Methylotuvimicrobium sp. KM2: one gene and its partner. The protein of the gene in region 1 interacts with the protein of each later gene in a pairwise test. Links are inferred from orthologs where the notes say so. Each region holds a gene or a part of one and is shown on either strand. Other genes may lie near its edges. The genes, in order: secD and pheT.

Evidence for each region.
Region 2: the proteins of secD (region 1) and pheT interact in binary tests that used the Escherichia coli proteins (3 or more experiments, as listed by UniProt). The link is inferred for Methylotuvimicrobium sp. KM2 from one-to-one orthologs.

Annotation. Positions count from the first base shown.
Region 1 is NZ_CP150634.1:559,413-576,833, reverse strand. The notes cover bases 1,828-4,750. They hold secD (protein translocase subunit SecD), read right to left. Parts: upstream 4,252-4,750; coding sequence 2,404-4,251; downstream 1,828-2,403. Other genes in these bases: tgt (tRNA guanosine(34) transglycosylase Tgt), read right to left, coding at 4,669-4,750; yajC (preprotein translocase subunit YajC), read right to left, coding at 4,279-4,626; secF (protein translocase subunit SecF), read right to left, coding at 1,828-2,375. Outside these bases: 23S rRNA (adenine(2503)-C(2))-methyltransferase RlmN, read right to left, coding at 1-764; ndk (nucleoside-diphosphate kinase), read right to left, coding at 739-1,170; more of secF, read right to left, coding at 1,449-1,827; more of tgt, read right to left, coding at 4,751-5,784; WJM45_RS02500 (cation:proton antiporter), read right to left, coding at 5,913-7,889; WJM45_RS02495 (P-II family nitrogen regulator), read right to left, coding at 7,948-8,295; WJM45_RS02490 (phenylpyruvate tautomerase MIF-related protein), read right to left, coding at 8,654-9,001; WJM45_RS02485 (aldo/keto reductase), read right to left, coding at 9,160-10,023; WJM45_RS02480 (hypothetical protein), read left to right, coding at 10,959-11,360; WJM45_RS02475 (glycosyl hydrolase family 57), read left to right, coding at 11,493-13,592; WJM45_RS02470 (DUF3488 and transglutaminase-like domain-containing protein), read right to left, coding at 14,034-15,983; WJM45_RS02465 (DUF58 domain-containing protein), read right to left, coding at 15,980-16,954. UniProt on the Escherichia coli protein: Part of the Sec protein translocase complex. Interacts with the SecYEG preprotein conducting channel. SecDF uses the proton motive force (PMF) to complete protein translocation after the ATP-dependent function of SecA.
Region 2 is NZ_CP150634.1:1,095,871-1,102,867, reverse strand. The notes cover bases 2,877-5,964. They hold pheT (phenylalanine--tRNA ligase subunit beta), read right to left. Parts: upstream 5,565-5,964; coding sequence 3,189-5,564; downstream 2,877-3,188. Other genes in these bases: pheS (phenylalanine--tRNA ligase subunit alpha), read right to left, coding at 5,579-5,964; ihfA (integration host factor subunit alpha), read right to left, coding at 2,888-3,184; WJM45_RS04890 (MerR family transcriptional regulator), read right to left, coding at 2,877-2,904. Outside these bases: WJM45_RS04915 (GNAT family N-acetyltransferase), read left to right, coding at 1-295; WJM45_RS04910 (hypothetical protein), read right to left, coding at 310-558; WJM45_RS04905 (IS30 family transposase), read left to right, coding at 641-1,609; WJM45_RS04900 (hypothetical protein), read left to right, coding at 1,632-2,237; more of WJM45_RS04890, read right to left, coding at 2,551-2,876; more of pheS, read right to left, coding at 5,965-6,598; rplT (50S ribosomal protein L20), read right to left, coding at 6,812-6,997.

The DNA of each region.
Region 1 (17,421 bases):
TTATCCCGGCAGGCGGCCAGCAATTCTTTCAACGGATATTTTTTATTGATCGGCACCAACTCGTCGCGCAGTTCGTCGGTCACGGCATGCAAGGAAACAGCAAGGCTGACGTCGCACACTTCGGTCAAGCGATACATCGCCGGTACTATCCCGGAAGTGCTGATCGTGACGCGTCGCTTCGACAGACCATAGGCAAAATCATCCATCATCAGATTCATTGCCGCCACGACATTGTCGAAATTAAGCAAGGGCTCGCCCATGCCCATCATCACGACGTTGGTGATTTTTTGCGCCGAACCCAAGCGCTTTTGCGCAGCGAACAACTGACCGATAATCTCGCCCGTCGTCAGGTTTCTATTAAACCCTTGCTGGGCAGTCGAACAAAAGGTGCACGCCAATGCGCAGCCGATTTGCGACGATACGCACAAAGTACCCCGCCCCTCTTCGGGAATAAAAACCGTTTCGATACGATTTCCGCAAGAAGTCTCCAACACCCATTTACGCGTGCCGTCCGACGCGATTTGTTCGAGCACGATTTCGGGCGTATCGAGCGAGCATTGTTCGGCCAATTGCGTGCGCAAGGCCTTACTCAGATTGCTCATTTGCGAAAAATCCTCGACGCCTTCCTGGTAAACCCATTTGAGCAACTGTGTCGCGCGAAAAGGCTTTTCGCCGATCTCGACAAAAAAGGCTTCTAGGCCCTTTCTATCGAAATCGAGCAAATTGATTCTATTCAGCTTAGCGGGTGCGAGGGCAAAGTTCATTTTCTGTAAAAAAGAAAGCGATTTCTTGCTGAGCGGTTTCAGGCGCATCGGAACCGTGTACGGCATTGGCGTCGATGCTGTCGGCGAAATCGGCACGAATCGTTCCGGGCGCCGCTTCTTTAGGATTGGTCGCGCCCATTAAATCGCGGTTTTTTGCAATCGCATCTTCGCCTTCCAAAACCTGCATCATGACAGGACCCGTAATCATAAAATCGACCAAATCCTTGAAGAAAGGACGTTCTTTATGAACGGCATAAAAACCTTCAGCCTGCTCGCGGGTCATGTGCAGCATTTTCGCTGCAATGATTTGCAAACCGTTTTTTTCAAAGCGGCTGTAAATTTCACCGATGACGTTTTTCGCGACCGCATCAGGCTTAATGATTGAAAAAGTACGTTCTATTGCCATTCTTAAATAACTCCAAATTGTATTAAAAAAAATTAAACTAACGAATTACATCCGATTGATAATCATTCTATCGTTCCCACGCTCCAGCGTGTGAATGCATACCGATCTTGCCTCGGCTGACAAGGTATGGGTTCCCACGGAGGACCGTGGGAACCAGAAACAGGTCGCATCCTACGAGCTTCGTCAAGCAGAGCTTGAAGGTAGGCGTTCCCAAGCGGGAGCTTGGGAACGAGACAAACCCGGACCTATTCACTATTCACTGTTAACTGCTAACAATGCTAAGGCAAATCATCCACATCGGTACCTTCCTTGACCGGCACCATCAAATCTTTTTGCGTAATTCCTAACGCCAGCACGATTGGACTCGCAACATAGATAGAAGAATAAGTCCCTATCAAAATACCGACCAACAAAGCCACTGAAAAATTATGAATAATTTCGCCGCCGAGCACAGCCAATGCGATCAACACTAAAATCGTCGTGAACGAGGTCATCAGAGTACGGCTCAAGGTTTCATTCAAGGAAGTATTCATAACCTCCTCGGAACCGACTTGCCTTAAAATCCTAAAATTGTCGCGAATTCGATCGAATACGACGATCGTATCGTTTAGCGAATAACCGATGACCGCTAAAACGGCAGCCAATACCGTCAAGTCGAATTCAAGCCCGAACAGCGAAAAAAAGCCAAGCGTTATAATGACATCGTGAATCAAGGCCGCAACCGAGCCCAACGCAAATTTATATTCGAAACGCCACGCGATATAAATCAACACCCCGAACATCGAATACAGCATCGCCAAACCGCCGTCTTCCGCCAATTCATCGCCGACTTGCGGCCCGACGAATTCGACACGGCGCAATTCGGCCGGTTCCGCCGTTTTTTTATTGATCGCAGCAACGACCCGCGCGCTGAGCTCGGCACTAGACACAGTCTCATCGGGCTTCAAGCGAATCAAGACATCCCTGGCGCTACCGAAATGCTGCACCATTGCGTCTCCAAACCCTTCATCGGCAAGCGCCGCGCGCATCACCGTCAAATCGGCCGCATCTTGATAAGCGACCTCTACTAGCGTACCGCCGGTAAAGTCGATACCCATCTTTAAACCTTGAATCGCCAGCGACCCGATCGAAACCAGCAGCAGCAACGCGGAAATAATATAGATCCACTGACGCTTTCCCAAAAAATCTATCGTTTTATTATTCATAATCAGTCTTCTTAAATCCGAAACGCGCCTAAATCGACAATTTCTCGACACGGCGACTGCCGTAAATCCAGTTAATCACCATTCGGGTACCTAAAATCGCCGTGAACATCGACGACAAAATACCGATCGATAATGTCACGGCGAAGCCTTTGACCGGCCCCGTGCCGAATCCGAATAAGACCAAGGCCACCAAAAGCGTCGTGATATTAGCGTCGAAAATCGTCCCGAAGGCTTTTTCATAACCGGCAAAGATACTCGATTGCGGCGTGTTGCCGTTTTTGATTTCTTCGCGAATGCGCTCGAAAATCAATACATTCGCATCGACCGCCATACCGATGGTCAGCACGATCCCGGCAATGCCCGGCATGGTCAGCGTCGCCTGCAACATCGACAAGATTGCAATGATAACGACCAGATTGAAGCCTAGCGCCAGATTCGCGACCAGACCGAACACGCGGTAATAAGCCGCCATGAATAACAACACCAGAACAAAACCGACCATGACCGATCTCATGCCTTGGTCGATATTATCTTGACCGAGGCTCGGACCGACAGTGCGCTCTTCGACAATATCGACCGGAGCGGCCAAGGCGCCTGCTCTAAGCAATAAAGCCAAATTACGGGCTTCGGTCGTACTATCGAGACCGGTGGTTTGGAAACGTTTACTAAACGCATCGCGAATCGTCGCGACGCTGATCACTTTTTCAACCTTTTCCTTGGTCCGAACTTTTTCGCCGTTAACTTCACGCGTTTTGACTTTATATTCGACGAACACGACCGCCATCGGCCGGCCGATATTCTCGCTGGTCACCTTACCCATTTTCTTCGCGCCGATACCGTTCAAGGTCACGAATACCGAAGGCGAGCTGTTTTGATCCAAACCGGACGAAGCGTCGACGATCTGATCGCCGGTCACGATGATGCGTCTATCCAATAGAATCGGATTACCGTTTTTCTCGTAATAGATATGGCTGCCGACCGGAGGCCGCCCTTTCAATGCTTTTTGCACGTCATGTTCGACGTCGACCAAGCGATATTCCAATGTCGCCGTCGTGCCTAGAATATCCTTGGCGCGGGTCGTGTCCTGAATACCGGGCAATTGCACGACGATACGGTTGTTGCCTTGCTGTTGGATGACCGGCTCGGCGACCCCGAGTTCATTGACCCGGTTACGCAAGGTCGTGATATTTTGCGCCAGTGCGAATTTTTTGACTTCTTTTTGCTCGGCATCAGTAATTCGGAGCCAAAGCTCGTTCTCGACATTCGGCCGTTCGATATTCAGCGTCGAAAAATCCTTGTCCAATACCGAAACTGCGGCATTGGTATCTTCCTCGTCTCTAAGCTTAACACGGATATAGCCGGTCTCTTGCGACACCGATTGGTAACGGATTTTAGCATCGCGCAAGGCCGAACGAACGTCATCGTTATAACGCTCCTCGGCTTGCTTGACCGCGGCATCCATATCGACTTCAAGCATAAAATGCACGCCGCCCCGCAAATCGAGACCCAAATACATCGGACTTGCGCCGAACGCGCGCAACCAGCCGGGTGTTGCCGGCGCCAAGTTAAGCGCGACCGTAGCATCGTTTCCCAGTTTATCCCTCAGTAAATCCGCCGCTTTCAATTGATCGTTGGTATCGTTGAAACGAACCAAGATATTTCCGCTACCGGTTTCAACTTCTTTAATGGTCATTCCGGCTTGCTTGACCAATTCTTCTATCTGCTGAACCTGGGCGGTCTCGACCGTACTGACATTCGAGAAGGACACCTGAACCGACGGATCGTCGCCGAAAAGATTAGGCAAGGCATAAATAAGCCCAATCAAAAAAACGATCAGGATTAATAGATTTTTCCAGAGTGGGAAACGATTTTGCATTTTATTATTCCGACTTTTAACCCGCTATCAAACTTTCGGTTTTTTGGCGATCGCTTTATAGGTGCCTTTCGGCATTAAACTGCCGATGGCATGGCGTTGAACCTGAATGAATACATTCTCGCTGATTTCAAGCTTGACAAAGTTATCGTCTAAATCCGCGACCTTACCCAAAATGCCGCCATTCGTCACGACTTCGACGCCTTTAGTCAACGAGTCGATCATCTGCTTGTGTTCCTTGCTGCGCTTAGATTGCGGCCGCAGAAACAAAAAATAGAAAAACACCAGAATTCCCAGCGGAAACAGCAACCCTTCAAAACCGGGTTGTTGAGCCGCCGGCGCGGCTTGCGCCATGGCATCGGAAATTAAGAAACTCATTGTTATCCTCTTTTATAGTAGTTGTTATACAAAAGGCCGCCATTATACCACATCGGGAACGTTTTTACCTCGTTGTTGATAAAACTGCTTGACATAATCATCCAACCTCCGAGTTTCGATCGCCTGCCGAAGCTCCTGCATCAATTGCAAATAATAATAAAGATTATGAATCGTATTGAGCCGCGAACCGAGCATTTCGCCGCACTTATCCAAATGCCTCAGGTAAGAACGCGAATAATGCCGACAGGTATAACAGCCGCAATTTTCATCGAGCGGCCCGGTATCGAATTGATAACGACTGTTGCGGATTTTAATGACACCGCTACGCGTAAACAAATGGCCGTTTCGGGCATTACGGGTCGGCATTACGCAATCGAACATATCGACGCCACGCCGGACCGCCTCGACCAAATCTTCGGGCGTACCGACCCCCATTAAATATCGCGGCTTATCGGACGGCATCATCGGCTGTACGGCATCGAGCATCGCCAGCATTTCCTCTTTCGGCTCGCCGACCGACAAACCGCCGATCGCATAACCGTCGAAACCGATATCGACCAAGCCGGCCAACGATTCTCGCCTTAAGTGTTCATACATACCGCCCTGCACGATACCGAACAAGGCCGAAGGATTCTCGCCATGCGCCTGCTTGCTGCGCTCGGCCCAGCGCAAAGACAGGCGCATCGAATCGGCGGCCTGGTCGACCGATGCCGGATAAGGCGTGCATTCATCGAAAATCATCACGATATCGGAACCTAGATGCCGTTGCACCGCCATTGATTCTTCCGGCCCCATGAAAATCGAGCTGCCGTTGATCGGCGATTTGAAGGTCACGCCCTGCTCGGTGATCTTGCGCAATGCGCCGAGACTGAACACCTGAAAGCCGCCGGAATCGGTCAAAATCGGCTTTTCCCAATGCATGAAATCGTGCAAATCGCCGTGCGCGTTCATGACCTCGATTCCCGGCCTCAACATCAAATGAAAGGTATTGCCGAGAATGATTTGCGCGCCGACATCGTCCAATTCTTCCGGCGTCATCGCCTTGACCGAACCGTAAGTGCCGACCGGCATGAAAACCGGCGTCTCGACGATGCCGCGCGCGAAAGTCAGGCGGCCGCGCCGCGCAAGGCCGTCCGTATTGAGTAAATCGAATTGCATATCAAAAATGAGAAAGCCGAGCGAAGTTCCGGCAGATTCAGCCTAAAAGCGCGCTATTATATCGGAGTGTCCAATTTTCTGTCAGATATTAGCCACGGCTGAACGTTCGGCCACCACCGCTTACTTCATCAACCGAGCAACAGCCGCTCTGCGCTATCCAAGTTGCCGGGCGCTCCGAACAGCACGACGACATCGCCCTCGGCGATGACCACATCAAGCGGGTTCTCCTCTCTGTTGCCTTGCCGGACCAGCGACGAAATCGTCACGTCGTCGAAAACGAACTCGGACAGTTTTTTACCGACCCCATTGCTCCCCGCTACGATTAAAATAGACCGTAAACCGTCTGCTGTCAGAGCATCCGGAGTATCCAAAGACACATCCTCGCCGCGATACAATTCGCGCAGCAGCCGGTAGCGGCCGGCCCGCTGCTGTTGCATGCGGCGCACGACACGATTAAACGGCACATTCAGCAATAACAAGGCATGAGACGCGATCATCAACCCGGCTTCGAGCACCTCCGGCACAACTTCGGTCGCGCCGGCCTGCCGCAATTCATCAACATGAGCCTCGTCACGCGTTCGCACCATGACAGGCAAATCCGGACGCAACGTACGAACATGATGCAGAATCTTTTTCGCCAACAACACATCGTCGTAACTGATCACGAGTAATTTGGCGCTATCGACGCCCAAGGCCTCCAGAATGTCCCGCTCCGACGAGTCGCCGTAATAGACCGGCTCACCGGCGACATGAGCCTCTTTGATACGCGTCGAATCGAGATCGACCGCGACATAAGGTATTTTTTCTTCTTCCAGAAAATGACCGACACTCTGTCCGATGCGACCGTAGCCGCAAATGATCGCATGATCGTGCAAATGTTGCGTCGCCTCTGAACTGACTGGAAAAGTTTCGGGATCATTTTGACGCCTTATCGACCTTCGCACCAACAAGCCGGCCAGAACATGGTTGTATCGAATCAAAAAAGGCGCCGCGATCATCGAAAACAACACCGAAGTAAAGACGATCTGTGAATATTCATTGGCAATGGCATTCACATCGAGCGCGATCGCGAGCAACGCAAAACCGAACTCTCCGCCGACCGCGAGCAAGAACCCGGTACGCCATGCGGTCAGACCGTCGAGCCCCGACCAACGCACGATCAACGTCACCAACAGCGTTTTCGACACCAGCATCGCGACGGCGCCTAACGACGCCCATTGCCAATTCTGAGGAATCGCGGCAGGATCGAACAGCATGCCGATGCTTACGAAGAACAAACCGATCAAGACATCGCGAAACGGCCTGATCGTCGATTCAACCTGATGGCGGAACTCGGTCTCACCGAGCATCATGCCGACCAGAAACGCACCGAACGCCATCGACAAACCCAGCTGGCTGGTCGTCCACGCAGCCAACAGCGATACGAACAGCACCGTCAGCGTGAACAGCTCGGTGGAGCGCCTGGCCGCGACGCCATGAAACAATGGGCGAAGCAACCATCTGCCCAGTATGAAAACCAGCAAAAACGCGACAATAGCCTTGGCCATTGCCCAGCCAAGCGATTCGAACAACACGCCGGCATCGCCATCGAGCACGCCGAGCACCGGAATGACAACAATCAAAGGCACGGCGGTCACGTCTTGAAACACCGACATCGCGACACCCAATCGACCGTGCCGACTATTTTCCTCGCCTTGCTCGGCGAGTTGTTTGCTGATGATCGTCGTCGACGATTGCGCAAACACCGCGCCGATTACGAACGAAGTCGCCGGCGGCAAACCGAGCAGCCAACAGCCCGTGCCGATCAACGCTGTCGTCAAAACGACTTGCCCGGTGCCGAGACTCAACACTTGACCGCGCAAGGCATGGATCTGCGGCAACGAAAAACTCAGGCCGATCGTGAACAGCAAAAACACGATACCGAATTCGGCGACTTCCCGAATCTGTTGAACGTCGATGACCGGCCCCGGCGTATGCGCGCCGAACAGCACGCCGACCATCAGATAGCCGAGACTTGAAGGAATGTGCAGTTTCTGAAACAGGATGACGGTCGCCACGGACGTGCCAAGCATCAATAATATCTGCACAAAGGCTTGTTCTATCATCGGTGAATACGCTCTTTTTCGAATAAAATGTTAAATATCTCAAAGTAAACGCCGTCGCTCATGCGAACGGCTTCTTTTTTTCCAGCTCCTTGATATGCTCGCTGAGACCCAAGGCCTTGTCGACATCGAGCTGAATGGCGATGCCGGTGCCGAGACTTTCATCGAGATTGCCGGCTTCGGTAACCGCCTCCAAAATACATTCGGCCCGCCTCCCCTCGGCCAGTATCAGCACGACCGCGCGCGGGCTCAAAATTTCGAAACCCAAAATACCGACGACTTTTTCGAGACCTTGCCCGCGAGCCTTACTGATGATCGTCGCACCGGTCGCACCGGCGTTTCTCGACGCGTCCATAACGTCTTCAACCTTGTCCTCATCGACAAAGACCATAATCAATTTAAATAACATAAAACCTCCTTTTCCTTAGTGTGAAAGTTCGTAGATTTGGACTCATTATCTAATTTTTCGATATAAGAAGCTCGGCAGAGAAAATACCGGTTCCGGAGAGGGTGCGGTTGCTCGATCGACAGCCGCCGTCAAGCCTACATGGACGTATTCACCCAGCACCTAAATAAGCCATGATTTTGGATCATTGCCAAAGACCTATGGAACTTAGGTGCTGGGTTCACGGCGCCCTGTCGGGCGAGTGGCCTCGCCCTCCACTAACGCCACGCGCTTCCATTTGCCGGGGTAATGATAGCATCTTCATGTAAGTTAGGTGATCACAATTTTCGAAGGCTGAACGCAGGGCGTTCCTATCACTCGCTCATCCGAATGTCGATCCGTTCCATCCCCATAATTCGGCCGGGCAATTACTGAATTCGATATAGACGCGATAGGGCGGTATCGACAACTCCTTTTCCAACAAGCGGCTCAACGACGCCGACAACGAACGCGCCTGAGCGACGCTCAAGCCGATACTCTTACATTCGAGATAAGCCAACGGCTTATCGCTGCCGCCGAACAACATCGGCTTGCCGGAAGCCAGCTCGACCATGACATAGCGCTCCGGCTTACCGGTCTCTTTGGCCATAAGCAGTGACATTTCAGCCAATAATGGCGATGATTTTTCATCGTCAATAGGCGTATTGGTGTTGAGTTTTAAATAAGGCATAACAAATTCCTCCTAACATTAACTATCGGCTCGAACCATCCATTAAGCAGCATTTTTTCTGGTTCCCACGGTCCTCCGTGGGAATCCATACCTTGGTTGCCGTGATAAGATCGGTATGCGTTCCCACGCTGGAGCGATGAAACGAGAAAATCATCGATTCAAGCCGCAACATTTTCAATCATAGCTATTTCATCTGCATCGAACGCGAAGTCATATACCGATAAGTCTTGTTTCATGTGCTCCGGATCGCTCGTGCCGGTCAACGGAATCATACCGAGCTGCAACGCGAAACGGAACACGGCCTGCGCCTTGGTGCAGCCATGGCGCTTTACAACCTGATCCATGACAGGGCGGTTCAATTCGGAAGCGTTAGCCGTCAACAACGAAAACCCCTGGTAAACGATGCCATGCTCAGCACACAACCCGCGAACGCCGGCATCCCATTGCGTCCGCGCAAAACATCGGTTTTGCACGAATGCCGGCTTTATCTCGGCAAATTCGATCAAGAGCCTTAATTGATCCTCGCCGATATTCGAAACGCCGATCAATCGAACCGAACCGGCTTTGCAGAGTCGTTCCATCGCTCGCCATACTTCTCGATCCGCTTCGGCCAAACCTTGGCCTAACGAAGGTCCATGCAAAATATAGGAATCCAGATAGTCGGCACCGAGGTGCTGCAGCGAACTGTTGAACGACTGATCAACCTGCGTGGCGTAATCCGCACCGGGATCGTAAGGAAGCCGATGATCTTGACTCGCCGCAAAGGTAAACTTGCTTTGCAGAAACAGCTCGCCGCGTTTAAGTCGGCCCTCCCCCAGCACCTTGCTTAGCGCATGTCCGACGCCCTCTTCGTAATAATGCCGCCGCTGATTCGCGGTATCGACGGCCCGGAAGCCGGCTTCGATCGCTGCCAAAACCAATGCCTCGGTCCGCTCTTCCTTCCAGGCCGTCCCATAAAAGAAACTCGGGACTTCAATGCCTTGAATCAAACGTACCGGACCCATTCGAACATCTTCACTCATACCCCCTCCCCCGTTAAATTTTAAAAACCGTTTAACAACAGACCATTTATTACGTAATTATTCACACCACCTATCGTCCCCACGCAGAGCACTCGTCGTTATACACAAGTATAAATATACCTATTGTGCAAAAAGTAGCGACCGAGTTCTAAATTGCTGTGTTGTCGAAAAGGCTATTGGAGTTTGAGCGTTAACGGCTTCGATAGTCGCGACGAAGGCGTCGCTCCCACAGAGAGAGTGGCGGACGCTATGTGGGAGCGATCCCCAGATCGCGATTTCGGAGCCGAGAGTGCTAAGCAGCAATAAATGGTATCGAGGACTCATTGGCTAAAAAATTGCAAAAGGATAATAAATGACTTATGTATAACGCCGAGCGCAGAGCATGTGAACGATAATGGCTGTGGGACTGAATACTCACTATATTACCTATCGCGGAAATGAGCTCTCATTTATTAAATAAATGATTACCTTGATAATCAAGAACTCAACAAAACTCTTCGAATGGTCAATCATAAATCGTTTCGATCCAACTAAGGATTCGGTCATAAATAACTTCCCTATTTTTAATGCAAGGTAAGCAGGTTCGGTTGCTCGATTGACAGGTGTCGGCGGCAGGGAAAGCCGCCGTCAAGCCTACACGGAAGTATTCACCCAGCACCTAAATAAGCCATGATTTTGAATCATTGCCAAAGACTCATGGAATTCATCCAGCACCTAAATTAGTCATGATATTAAACAAAGCCAATCGGCTATGGAATTTAGGTGCTGGATTTAGGTGCTGGGTTCACGGCGTCCTGTCGAGCGAGTTACCGAACCCGCTACAAAACTCATAGCACCAGGAAAGTTATTTTTCACGAAATCCTAAATTGCCGATTCATTTAATTGTCACATTTCGGCTCGATAATAGCCTGTCGCCCCTTTTGCCCTAATTAATAATGATGCTCAGTTTTAAAAAAACCGCCTTGTCGATATCGATACTTATTTTGCAAAGTTGTTCGGGTACATTCACCCAAACCGAACCCGGAGAAGATCATCGCGGTTATTTCACCGATGCCTCGAACTGCTTCAAAATCTCGATGCACAAGGAGCGCATAAAAGTACCGACCGGGGGGAGTATGACCGTGGTCGAAATCCCAGTGATCTACGATGCCGGCGCCTTTACCAACTGCATGCGTTTTGCCGGGCACAAAACCCCTAAAGTGGACTTGGAAGACTATTTGACGGTTTCGCATCAATGTTATTTAGAAGCACGCGGCATGTCGAACTCCGATGACGTCTACGCCGACTGCGTACATCGAAGCAGAATCGGTGTCGAATTACTAGAAGACGACGATTAGCCAAAGCATTCTGTTCACGAAAATTACGGAAATTATTTATGACCGAGTCCTAAAGCACCCGAAAGTCGACAGATTGAGAGGGAAGACTTACACTTTTGTCATTCTCAGTCGTTGAAATCATAGGACATAAAGATGAGTATTTTTTCCAAACTATCGGATATCAATTGCCCCGAATCGCTTGCTTGCGATGCCTCGGGAAAAAACCCATCATTCGAGGTCAGCTTTCGCGCCGACGGCATAATCCCGTTTCCGCAAGTGATATTGCATGGCGAAGGCCGACAAAAAATCATAAAGGATGATGCGATCGGCAGCCGGGCCGACGACAAAGGCGACTACATTTATACCGCAAAGATACCGGCCGGTTTATTTGCCGCAAACCACATCAATATACAGATCGAAGGCTGCCGCCAGGCCGACTTGAGCCGGGCCGGCGGAGACGACTGGATCAAAGTCTATCGCGACCTTCGGCTCGACGCTCCTCCTCGCGCCGCACGGAAAATAGAGATTGCCGACGGCATCAAGGTATACTTCGGTATTCACAAACACATGCACCAGCCCTATTACCGCGCGGCCGATCCCGATTATTGGGATGGTGAAAAAGACGAGATCTTCGGCTCTCGTGTCGGCAATTACACCGGCTTCCTACCGGCCGCGGTGCGCCAATATGACGAAGGAAACTTGCCGCATGCCGGACTGTCGACCAGTTGGAGCGGTTCGCTGATCGAACAACTCGATCGTTGCGAGGCACAAGGCTTGTGCGGCGGTCGTTTCTCGGACTGGAAAAACGAGTTGCGCGGCATCGCCGGCGCCAAAACCGCACTCGGCAATCCCCGCATGGCTTTTTCCGCGTTCGGCTACTTTCATCCGCTGATGGCGCTGATTCCGGCGCGCAACATCGTGCGCCACATTCAGTGGCATCAAGACGCCATACGCGCCCACTTCGGCGTCGAAGCCTCCAAAGTCTTGTTCCCACCGGAGACCGCCTTCCATGTGCGCATGATTCCGGCACTGAAGGAAGCCGGCATCGAAGCGGTCATCTACGATTCCATTCACCGTTACCGCGCCTGCCGCGATTACCCCTACGCCGGCATCAACGAAGGCATGCTGCCGCCCAACCCCGCTGAACAAGTCAACCCGCCGGTGGACGATTGGCTTCAACTGCACAATATCTGGGCCGGCTCCAAGATTTCCCCGAGCCTGATGCGGCCCGAATATATCGCCTACGAAGACCCGGACGGCAATATTCATAAAATCATCGGCATTCCGGCCGAGCGCTATATCGGTAATGAAGACGCCCGGGGCGGCTTCGGCGCCTTGCAATATCCCGACGTACTCGGTCAAGTTTACGACAGAATCGTCGAAACCGGCAGTTTCGATCCGAAACATCCGCCTTTTTTTCTGCTGCATTCCGACGGCGACAACCACGGCGGCGGCGCGGACAGCTATTATCACCACAACACCGGCGAACTGGTGCGCTGGCTGCAAGAAGACCCGCGCTTCGAACTGACCACCAGCGAGGATTATCTGCGGCGTTTCCCGCCCGACCCGGCTCAGGCCGTGCATATCGAACCCGGCTCCTGGAGCGGCGCCGACAACGGCGACCCGCAATTCATGAAATGGTTCAGCCGCTACGACCAATCCTATTCGCCCGACCTCAACTCGTGGGCCGCGCTCACGGCGCTACAAAACCTCGTGCATACGATCGAAGACAGCGCGCCGGAACATGCAGCGCTGCAAGAAGCCTCGCGCTTGATGCTCACGGCCGAAACCAGCTGTTACTGGTATTGGACCGGTCAGGACGTCTGGGATAAACAAGTTACCGAAGCCGCCAATAAAGGCTGGCAATTACTCGGCAGCGCCGTTAAACAAGTCGGCGACCGCACCGGCCCGACCATTTTCGCCCCCTGGGTAACGCCGGAAAACCCGGGCGGCGATTGCTGGGGACAGGGTTGCCTTAAAGCCGCGCCGAGAGAAGCCACGCTGCATACCTTCATCCACGATCTATCCGGCCTGAAGCGCACGACACTCGTACTGCGCACAGCTTCCGGCGAGAAACGCCTGGATCTCAACAATCACGGCCCATATCCAAGCCACACCGGCGCCTCGGTATCGGCCGATTATTGCACCGCGTCCTTACCGGTCGGAGCGGGCAATGTGCGCTACTACATTGAAGCCGAAGACTCACACGGCAATGTCTCGCGCAGCGCATTGGAGAGGATTTATTTGGCCTGAAGTCGGTAGCAATACCCCCATCCTACAGGGTCGCTCTTGCGTAGGATGGGTAGAGGCGGAAGCCGAAACCCATCGTTTCTCCCCACCGACGGTTATCTTCCGCCGGACGGGTTTTATCAACCCGTCCGCAATCTTTTCCTGCCATTTGCGGGCGCCCTAGTCCCCATGATCCTAGAAAAAGCATTTCACCATGAAGATCATGAAGAATAAGAAGTTAACTCAATAACTTGTCATTCGTTTATGAACAACTTTCGCTCACCCGAAAGGTTAGCTGCAATGTTTAGGTAATCTATTGAAATACTTCATGAACTTCATGTGCTTCATGGTTGAACTGCCGAATTTAGGATGACGGGTTTCCGCTTCGCTGCTACCCATCCTACAGGGTCGCTCTTGCGTAGGATGGGTAGAGGCGGAAGCCGAAACCCATCGGCCCTTCCGAATTCAACATCGCAACCCCGAAACCTTCCTTCTCAAGCGTCTAAAATCGCCGTCCGAATCCGCACGTTGATACTTCAATCTAACGAATATCTCGGTAATCTCATCGATATCGCGCGCCAATTCCGGACAATGCACCTTTGCTCTTTGCGCAAAATCGATCGGTCCTTCGCCGCTTGCTCTCTCCACGCCCAGCCGGGTCATTTTCCGGCAAAATTTCCGATACAATTTCACCACCGGATCGTCACGCTTGCCCCAAGGCCTCAACAACATACCCGCCAAAATCAACATCACCGCAAGCCATACGGCCAGCAAGCCGAACAACACCTCTTGCCAATGCTTCAGATGAAGGCGATTCAACAGATCGCTACGCGTCCCGCTGCCATAACTGACGATCCAGCGCTGCCAGTAATATTCCAAACTATTCCAAAACTGCTCGACCGGCTTCAAATCGGACCAGGAATCACGAATTTCCCGGTCAGTTGGCGCCGCACCCGCCTCTCCGAACTCCGGACGCTCATCCCTAAGCGAATCTTGCGCGGTCTGAACCGGCATAACGGCACTCGTAGGATCGACCCGAACCCAACCCTTGCCGTCCAGCCAAACCTCAGCCCAGGCATGCGCATCCGATTGCCGGACTTCTAAAAACCGGCCGATTTTATTGAACTCGCCGCCCTGATAACCCGTAACCACACGGGCCGGAATATCGGCGACCCTCAATAAATAAACAAACGCCGTCGCATAGTGATTGCAAAAACCCGTTTTGGCCTCGAACAAAAATGTTTCAATCGGACGATCCGGCATCAAAGGCGGTGTCAGACTGTATTGAAAACCCTGCCGCCGAAACCACGCCAACACATTATTCAAATACCGCTCGGGCGCCTCGTCAAAACCGTGTAGCTGCCGGACCAAAGACTCGACTTCAGCGGAAGGCTCGCCGGGTAACTGCCGGTTCTCCGCATACTCCGAGCGCGTAATGCGGCCGGTGTTGTAGTGCGAATAAGACACCAGCTTAAATTCGGCGGCCTCCCCGCTCCGAACCCGACTAAGCAACTGATAATTGGCATCGCGCCGCAACGAATCATCGAACTCGACGGGCATCTCCAGCCCATACACCCATGAGTGAGCTTGCGGCTCCAGCAACAAGCGATAGGCATACGATTGACCGGATACCTGCAAGGGTTCTTGATAATACTTGGCATGAGCATTATTAGACTTGCGCCACCGAACGCCGTCGGTAAAACTAAACACCGGGCCGCGCCAATACAATTGATCCTTAGGCGGCATCGCCCCGTCAAACTTGACCCGAAACGCCAGTTTGGGCGACAAAGCCAATTGATCGAAAGCGCCCGGCTCCAAAATATCGCCGAGCCCCGACTGCGCCCGATGCTTATCGTCATTCAAAAATGCCCAGGCAGGCGCCTGCACCCGAGGGAACACCATGAATAAAATTGCCGTCATCGGCAGGGCCTGCAAAAACAAATACGAAATCCTGCGGAATACATCGGCGCGAAACAGACGGCCATGCTGATTCACGGCAACCAAACATGCCAACAACAACACACTGACCGACAAACCATAAACGGCGGCAACGATGTTTTGCCAATACAAAAACTGAGCGGCAATGACGATAAAGCCCAAATAAGCGATCAAATAAACATCGCGCGGCTTATTCAACTCCAACAACTTCAAGCCCAAGGCCGTCACAAACAAGGCCGTACCGCTATCGATCCCCCATTCGCCTCGATGATGAGCGACCAGCAAACCGATACCGACCAGCATCAACACCGAAGCGGCCATGCCCCTAGGCAGACAATTCGGATAACGAATACCGCAAAAACGCCAAATCCACAACACCCCAAAAAATACGGATAAAAGCGGCGGAATATGACCGACGTGCGGCAGCACGATCAAAGCGACCGCAAATAACAAGCCTCGTAAGATACCGGCATTCATGATCGCTCGCCCTCAAAAAGAGCCAAGGCCTTCAAACAGCGGGCTCGATGCGAAGCACCGTTATCCGGAGGAATACGGCAACCCGGCAAACGCAAGCCATAACGCAAACCGGCCGTATCGGCATCCAAAACCCAGCGGCATAAACGGCTCAAACGATCTTCGGTTCGCTCCCCGAAAGCCTGCCCATAATCCAGCCACAACTCGGTGCCGACCGACTCGCCGGCATATTGTTTAGACAACAAACCTTGACCCTTGGCATAAGCCTTCCAATGAATCTGGCGCAACAAATCCCCGGCCTGATATTCGCGAGTGCCGATAAAATCGTCTTGCCCCCCGCGGTCGCTAACGCTCTGCCCGGCCGCGTCAGACCCGCTCGCGTCCGGAAAAGGTACGACATCCCGAGCCGGCTTCGGATAAACCAAAATCCGATCGCTAAAGCGCAGCGGCGACCAGGCCCGAAAAAGCCCCAACGGATAATGACTGGCCAGCGTTATCGCGCCAATCGAATGCCAACCGCGTTGTTGAGTGCGCATATACAAGGTAAGCGTTTTACTTTGCCGAGCCTCCAAATCGAAGACCGACTCGCTTTCCAGATGCGCAGACAAAGCATGGCGACGAGTGTCCGTCGGATTACTCACCGTCAATAATAGTCCCGCCGATTCGCCGGCAAAAACCGGAGCCGCATAACCGATTTTTACCACCAACCCGGCCAGCGCCCGATAGGTATGCAAAATCGTCACGAAAAACAGACTAGCCAAAAAAAACGCCAAGCCGTACACCAAATTATTGTTATAAATCAATGCAATCAACAACAATAACACAATGGTATAAACCAAGCTCAGCCCGCGCTGCGTCGGCAAAATAAAAACCCGCCGCCGCGTCAACTCCAACGGACCGCTGACAGACTCGCCCCGCCTGAAAAAACGCCCGAACCCGAAACCTTGTTTCAATGACGCTAGATCTGCGTTCATCCCACACCTCTAGCCGTAATTCGTTTCAAAATATACCTTTCGCAATCTTAACCAATGAGACCTCGATACCATTTATTGTCACTTAACACCCTTGGATATCCCACACCTAACGCTCGTTGATCCGCGTAGGGTACGCTGTGCGTACCCTGGTAAGGATTTGGCCATAAATAACTTCCCTATTTTAGGAGGGTTCGGTTGCTCGATTGGCAGGTGTCGGCGGCAGGGCAGATTTTTGCTCCTGCAAAATCTGCATTCATGCCATCCATGGCAATCAGTCACCGCCGTCAAGCCTACACGGACGTATTCACGGCGTCCTGCCAAGCGAGTGACCGAACCCTCAACAAGGCTCATAGTTCCAGGACGTTATTTATCACGAAATCCTAACCCCTCGATGTTCATGTGCCAGCCGAACCGTCAGGGCACGGCTTTGGTACGCGCAGCGTACCCTACAATTTATGTATAACGAT
Region 2 (6,997 bases), 520 kb from region 1 along the record:
CAGTATTTGTGTCGATGACTTGCCGCCAGATCATAAACTACGCTTGCCCAAATACCCGGTCCCTACCGCATTATTGGGAAGACTAGCGGTTGATAAGCGCCACCAGGGCCAACGCCTGGGGACGATATTATTAGCGGATGCAGTCCAGCGTGTGGAGCAGGCTAGCGAAGTGATGGCGGTTTATGCGGTCGTGGTGGATGCTTTGAACTCTTCGGCAGCGGCGTTTTATCAACAGTTCGGTTTTATCGCGTTTCCTGGTCAGCCTTTAAAATTGTTCTTGCCGTTAAACAATTAAACGACAAAATCATTTCATAATTCAACATATGAAATTAAGCCAAAGAGCTTGTTTAGTTCCGAATCGTTGGCATCCATTACTACAGATAAAACGGTTGGCAGCTCAGCATTTTCATGGAAAAAACCTAAATCACAACCGTGTCGTAAAAGCCAGCCAACAACCGCAAGACGCTTTTTCTTTTGTTCCTCCTGTTTTGTTTCTCGATAAAGCCATACTGCTCGCATCAGAGGGATCACTTCATCTTGCGCGGATTCAACTAACAAGTGCAATTCATTTTGAGTGATAAAGAAGGGGTCAACTGTTATAGTACCACCCCTTCTCAATCCGACCAAAGATGGATAAGCGATGACGGACTACAAACAGTTGACCGAAGCACAACGATACCAGATTGCCGCCTTATTGAAAGCAGGACAAACAAATAAAAAGATCGCCGAGATTGTTGGCGTCTCAGAGGGCACGATTAGCCGTGAGTTGACACGTAATCGCGGACTGCGTGGCTATCGTCCTAAACAGGCCCAGATCAAGTCGGACAGACGCAAACGGCAAGCCTTTAAGTCCGTTAAAATGACCGCGGAAGTAATTAGCTTAATCGAAGGCCAAGTGCGTCTGGATTGGAGCCCTGAGCAAATTTCGGGCTGGCTGGACAAGGAGCACGGCACACGTATCAGTCATGAACGGATCTATCAGCACATTTGGGCAGACAAACGCGCGGGAGGCGACCTGTATAAGCACTTGCGCCAAGCCCACAAGAAGCGCCGCAAGAAATATGGCTCGAAAGACAAACGGGGGCAGATTGTCGGGCGTGTCGGCATCGCAGAAAGACCGGCGATTGTTGACGAAAAGGGCCGTATCGGTGATTGGGAAATTGATACCGTCATCGGAAAAAACCATCAGGGCGCCTTGGTGACGCTGGTCGATCGTAAGTCCAAGTTCACCTTGATTAAAAAGGTCGATAGCAAGCATGCTGAAGGCGTGACGACAGCAACAATTGAGTTACTGACCAATTATCAGGACAAGGTACTGACGATTACCTCGGATAACGGGAAAGAGTTTGCCGGACACAAAGCGATCAGCCAAGCGCTCAATGCGCCAGTTTATTTCGCCAACCCTTATTGCTCCTGGGAACGTGGACTTAACGAGAATACCAATGGCCTCATTCGGCAATATTTCCCCAAGGGCAGCAGCTTTGAGGACATCACCGACGAGCAGGTCGAAAAGGTTATGCACCGGCTCAATCACCGCCCCCGAAAAGGACTGGACTATCGAACACCTCATTCGGTGTTTTTTGAACAACCAGAGTGCAAAGCCGCATGATTAGTGGGATTGCACTTATAACTTGAATCCAGGAAAAGTATTAAACATTCCTAAGACTGATATCGATATCAATCTAGCGGATGGTGATGCATATATCTCACTTGGGGAGGATATCAATTTAAATAATGTCTATGTCGATATCGAGCAAGACCCTCCTGCATTAGTCGAGTTTCCGCCCAAACCGCACAGGCTAAGCCGATGGGATTGGCAAACAAAAGCCTACGCAGAAGATACGAGCGAAATCATCGCCCTGTGCAGGTCTGAAGCCGAACGCAACATCGACCGAATAGCCGGTCAAGCCCGCCTAAACTACTTCACCGAAGCGCCTGGCCAACAAGCGACCTACCTGAGCAAACTGGACGACGCCAAAGCCTACATCGCGGCAGGATACCCGGAAGATGCTTCCCCTTATAAATGGGTCAAAGCCGAAGTCGACGCCACCGGCGCGACCGCCGCTGAAGTGGCCGATCTGATCGTAACCACGGCAGCGCAATGGGAAGAAGTGGGGGCAGCGATCGAAGGCGCTCGTCAAGCAGCCAAACGCGTATTAAAACTTGCCGAAGACATCGAATCAATTAACGCTGCGGAGGAGTCATTTAAAGGTGCTATCCAAGAGTTTTTGGAGTGACAAATATCGCGCAAAACTGGTGACAAATATCGCGCGAAGTTACATCAATCGATAAAAAAAGGTATCCCGAAAGGTATCCCGAAACCTTATTTTTATGATTTTGAGAATTTTGATATTTTTTAAGTCTTTGATTCAATTGGTCGGGGCGAGAGGATTTGAACCTCCGACCCCTTGCACCCCATGCAAGTGCGCTACCAAGCTGCGCTACGCCCCGACGATTTGAAAAAGAATCGAATGATACTGGATATTCGTTAAAAAGTGAATACAAACTTAACTATTCAGGCCTATCTATTGAATAATTAAAGCTTGCTAATTATTTAAGAATTTCCAGTATATCTTCTAATTCGCCGATCATTTGATGAATCAACTGCTTGGTCCTAGTTGAGTCTTCCTTGGCATCGTCGCTTGATAAGTGCGCCCTCGCGCCTCCTATCGTATAGCCTTGCTCATAAAGGAGCGATCGAATCTGACGAATCATCAATACATCGTGCCTTTGATAGTAACGACGGTTACCCCGCCGTTTTACTGGGGCTAGCTCTGAAAACTCCTGCTCCCAATACCTTAGTACATGCGGCTTGACCGCACATAACTCGCTGACTTCACCTATCGTAAAATAGCGTTTCGCCGGTATCTGTGGCAGTTCATTATTATTACTCGGTTCCAGCATAAGCTTCTACTCGGGCTTTTAGTTTTTGACCGGACCTGAATGTTACCACACGACGGGCGGTAATAGGTATTTCTTCACCTGTTTTCGGATTTCTACCCGGCCGACTGTTTTTGTCCCGAAGTTCGAATTTGCCGAATCCCGATAATTTGACCTGTTCTCCGTTTTCCAAAGATCCTTTTATTTCTTCGAAAAACAAATCCACCATGTCTTTCGCTTCGCGCTTGTTTAATCCAAGCTCGTCAAATAGCCTCTCGGCAAAATCAGCTTTCGTTAATGCCATAAATTTAATCCCTCAGTTTTGCATTGGTCTTATCGGCTAAAGCCGCTAACAGTTTGCTAAATATAGCATCTATTTGCGAATCGGTAAGAGTTTGTGAAAAATCTTGAAAAACCAGCCCTAAGGCAATGCTTTTGCAACCGGCTTCGACACCAGCTCCACGATACACGTCGAAAATCATAATGTCTTGTATCATCGGCTCGTTACAGCTTTTTATCGTATCGACGATTTGACCGGCCGTCACTTTTTCATCGACGATCAAGGCCATATCACGGCGTACCGAAGGAAACTTCGATAATGGTTTGAACGCAGGAATCGCTTTATTCAGCAACAAATCTTGGTCCAACTCAAACAGAAAAACTCTCGAATCGAAATCGAGCTGCTTTTCGAGCAACGGATGCAACATGCCTAACCAGCCTACATTTTCTCCTGACGCAGAAAGAATTTGCGCCGACTGACCAGGATGTAAAGCGGGATTCATTGCCGCCTCAAAACGAAACTTCATACCGGTTAAGGCAAACAGGGCCTCAAGATCGGCCTTAACATCGAAAAAATCGATTGCACGGCCATTATCTCCCCATTGCTCGGCATAAACATCGCCGATCGCGAGACCTGCCAGCATTTTTTGCTGATGAGTCGCGCCGCCCCGACGCACGAAACGTAAACCGGTTTCGAATAACCGGACCCGAGTATGCTGCCGATTGATATTATGCAAGGCGGCACGCAGCAAGCCGCACCATAAAGTGGTTCTCATCACAGCCAATTCCGATGAAATCGGATTCTGCAATGGAATAAACTCATCATCCGGCGCGATGATTTTTTGTATCGCCTCATCGACGAAACTATAGGTGATCGCTTCTTGATAACCTCTATCGACTAAAAAATCCTTCGCTCTATCGAGTTCGAGTATCGCTTCCGGCGCCTTGCTCAACTCCGAGCGCATGAATAATTCGCTTTGCGGCAGATTGTTGTAGCCGACAATACGGGCCACTTCCTCGATCAAATCAGCCTCGATGGCGATATCAAAGCGGAATCCGGGCGGGGTAACCTGCCACCCCTCTTCCGCTGTTTCGACCGACATGCCCAGACGCTCGAAAATATCGGAAATCACCTCATCTTCAAGCTCGACGCAAAGAATGTCCAAAACTTGTTGTTTGCGCAATAAAACCGGCAAGCGCTTCGGCAAGGCCGTTTCGGTTTTGACTTCCGTAACCGGACCTGCGCTACCGCCCGCAATCGAAAGAATCAGTTGCGTCGCTCTTTCCAGAGCTCGAGATTGTAAATAAGGATCGACACCACGTTCGAAACGATGCGAGGAATCGGTATGCAAACCATATCGCCGGGCTTTGCCCATAATGGTATCCGGCGAGAAATACGCGCATTCCAAAAAGATATTGCTTGTTTTATCGCCGACAGCGCTTTCGCTACCGCCCATAACGCCAGCCAAGGCCAACGCACAACTATCATCGGCGATGACCAGCGTTTCGTTATCGAGCACGATTTCTTGATCGTTCAACAGGCTCAGTTTTTCACCGGCCTCGGCTAAACGCACCCGAATTCCGCCGGTCAATTTATCGGCATCGAAGGCATGTAAAGGCTGCCCCATCTCCAACAATACATAGTTGGTGACATCGACCAAAGGCCCGAGACTACGCAATCCGGATCTTCGCAGACGCTCCTGCAGCCATAACGGGGTTTCGGCGTCAGGATTGACATTTTTAATCAATCGACCGGTATAACGAGGGCAATATTCAACAGCCTCTACCGCGACCGCTAGCGTCTCTTGATGAGCCGCCGAAACCGGCATCACATGTTCCGGTTTAAAATCCAAGCGATTCAACACCGCCACTTCACGAGCAATACCTTCGACGCTCAGGCAATCGGCCCGGTTAGGCGTCAAATCAACCTCGATCATATTATCGTTCAGCGACAAATAATCTCGAATATCGGTTCCCACCGGCGAGTCGACGGGCAATTCCATCAAGCCTTCGGCATCTTTTGCCAAACCCAGCTCTTTTTCGGAACACAGCATACCGAACGATTCGACGCCGCGCAGTTTCGACTTTTTGATTTTGAAATCGCCGGGCAATACCGCACCGATCAGTGCTGCCGGAATTTTCAAACCGACCCGAACATTTGCAGCTCCGCAAACAATTTGCAACGGTTCGGCCTCACCAACCTCGACCCTGCAGACTCGCAATCGATCGGCGTCGGGATGCGGCTCCATCGCCAAAACTTCGCCAACCACAACTCCGCTAAAATCGGCCGCCGCCGGCGTCACCGAATCGACTTCGAGACCGGCCATTGTCAATTGCTCGACCAGTTCCGCCGTCGTAATCGGCGGATTGACCAGTTCTCTTAACCAAGCTTCACTTAATTGCATGATCCGACCTTAACCTACCTAAATTGCTGCAAAAATTTCAGATCGTTTTCGAAAAACAGTCTTAAATCGTTGATTCCATAGCGCAGCATCGCCAGGCGCTCGACTCCCATGCCGAATGCGAAGCCCGAATACAGCTCGCCGTTAATACCCACCGATTTGAATACTTCGGGATGTATCATGCCGCAACCCATCACTTCGAGCCAGCCGGTATGTCCGCACACGCGGCAGCCTTTTCCTCCGCACATCACGCACTCGATATCGACTTCCGCAGATGGTTCGGTAAACGGAAAATAAGAAGGACGAAAGCGGACTTGAATGTCTTTTTCGAAGAAGGCGCGCAAAAATTCATAAACGACGCCTTTTAAATCGGCAAAGCTCACGCCGCTATCGACCAAAAAGCCTTCGACTTGATGAAACATCGGCGTGTGCGTCAAATCCGAATCGCAACGATACACGCGGCCCGGCGCGATGACTTTCAACGGCGGCTGTTCGGATTCCATCACGCGGATCTGCACAGGCGACGTATGCGTGCGAAGCACCGTATGGGCATCGAAATAAAAGGTATCGTGCATTGCACGCGCCGGATGATGATCGGGAATATTCAAGGCGCCGAAGTTATGATAATCGTCCTCGATTTCGGGACCTTCGACGACATCGAATCCAACGCCGGCGAATATTTTTGCGATGCGGCGCAGGGTACGGCTAACCGGATGCAAACCTGCAACCTGTTGCCCTCGTCCCGGCAGTGTCACATCGACAGACTCGCTCGCTAAGCGCTGTTGTAGCGCCGCTTCTTCTAACGCTTGCTTCTTCGCGTCAAGCGCTTCTTGAAACTGGTTTTTTGCTTGATTGATGACCTGCCCGGCTTCTCGTCGCTGCTGCGGCTCGAGGTTGCCCAATTCTTTCATCTGCAGCGTAAATAGGCCTTTTTTGCCTAGATAATGAACGCGCACCTGATCCAACTGATTTAGGTCTTGAGAATTCGCAAGTTCTTGTAAAGCTTGCGCCAGGAGATCTTCGAGAGTAGCCGACACTGCTCAACTCGCTATTAGAAATGAATGGGAAATATCGAAAAAGTGCGGTCGCTGCATTGCTGAAGCGGCCGCACTATGAAACGTGTATTTTAAAGAAAAACGCTTGGGGAGTCGGTCGCACTCGAGGAAGGCGCGCGATGCGCACCCTGCGTCATAGCTATTTCGAAAAATCGCGAAAAGCTGGAATGAACCGACCCGACCGGTTTTTCTTTTTTAGGGCTTACTGCAGTTGGCTTGCGCAATTTTAGCCAGTTCCGCGAAAGCTTCCATATCACGCACGGCCAAATCGGCTAACACTTTACGATCGACCACAACATTGGCTTTATTCAAACCATTGATGAAACGACTGTAGGACATTCCGCACAGACGCGCAGCGGCGTTGATACGAACAATCCACAA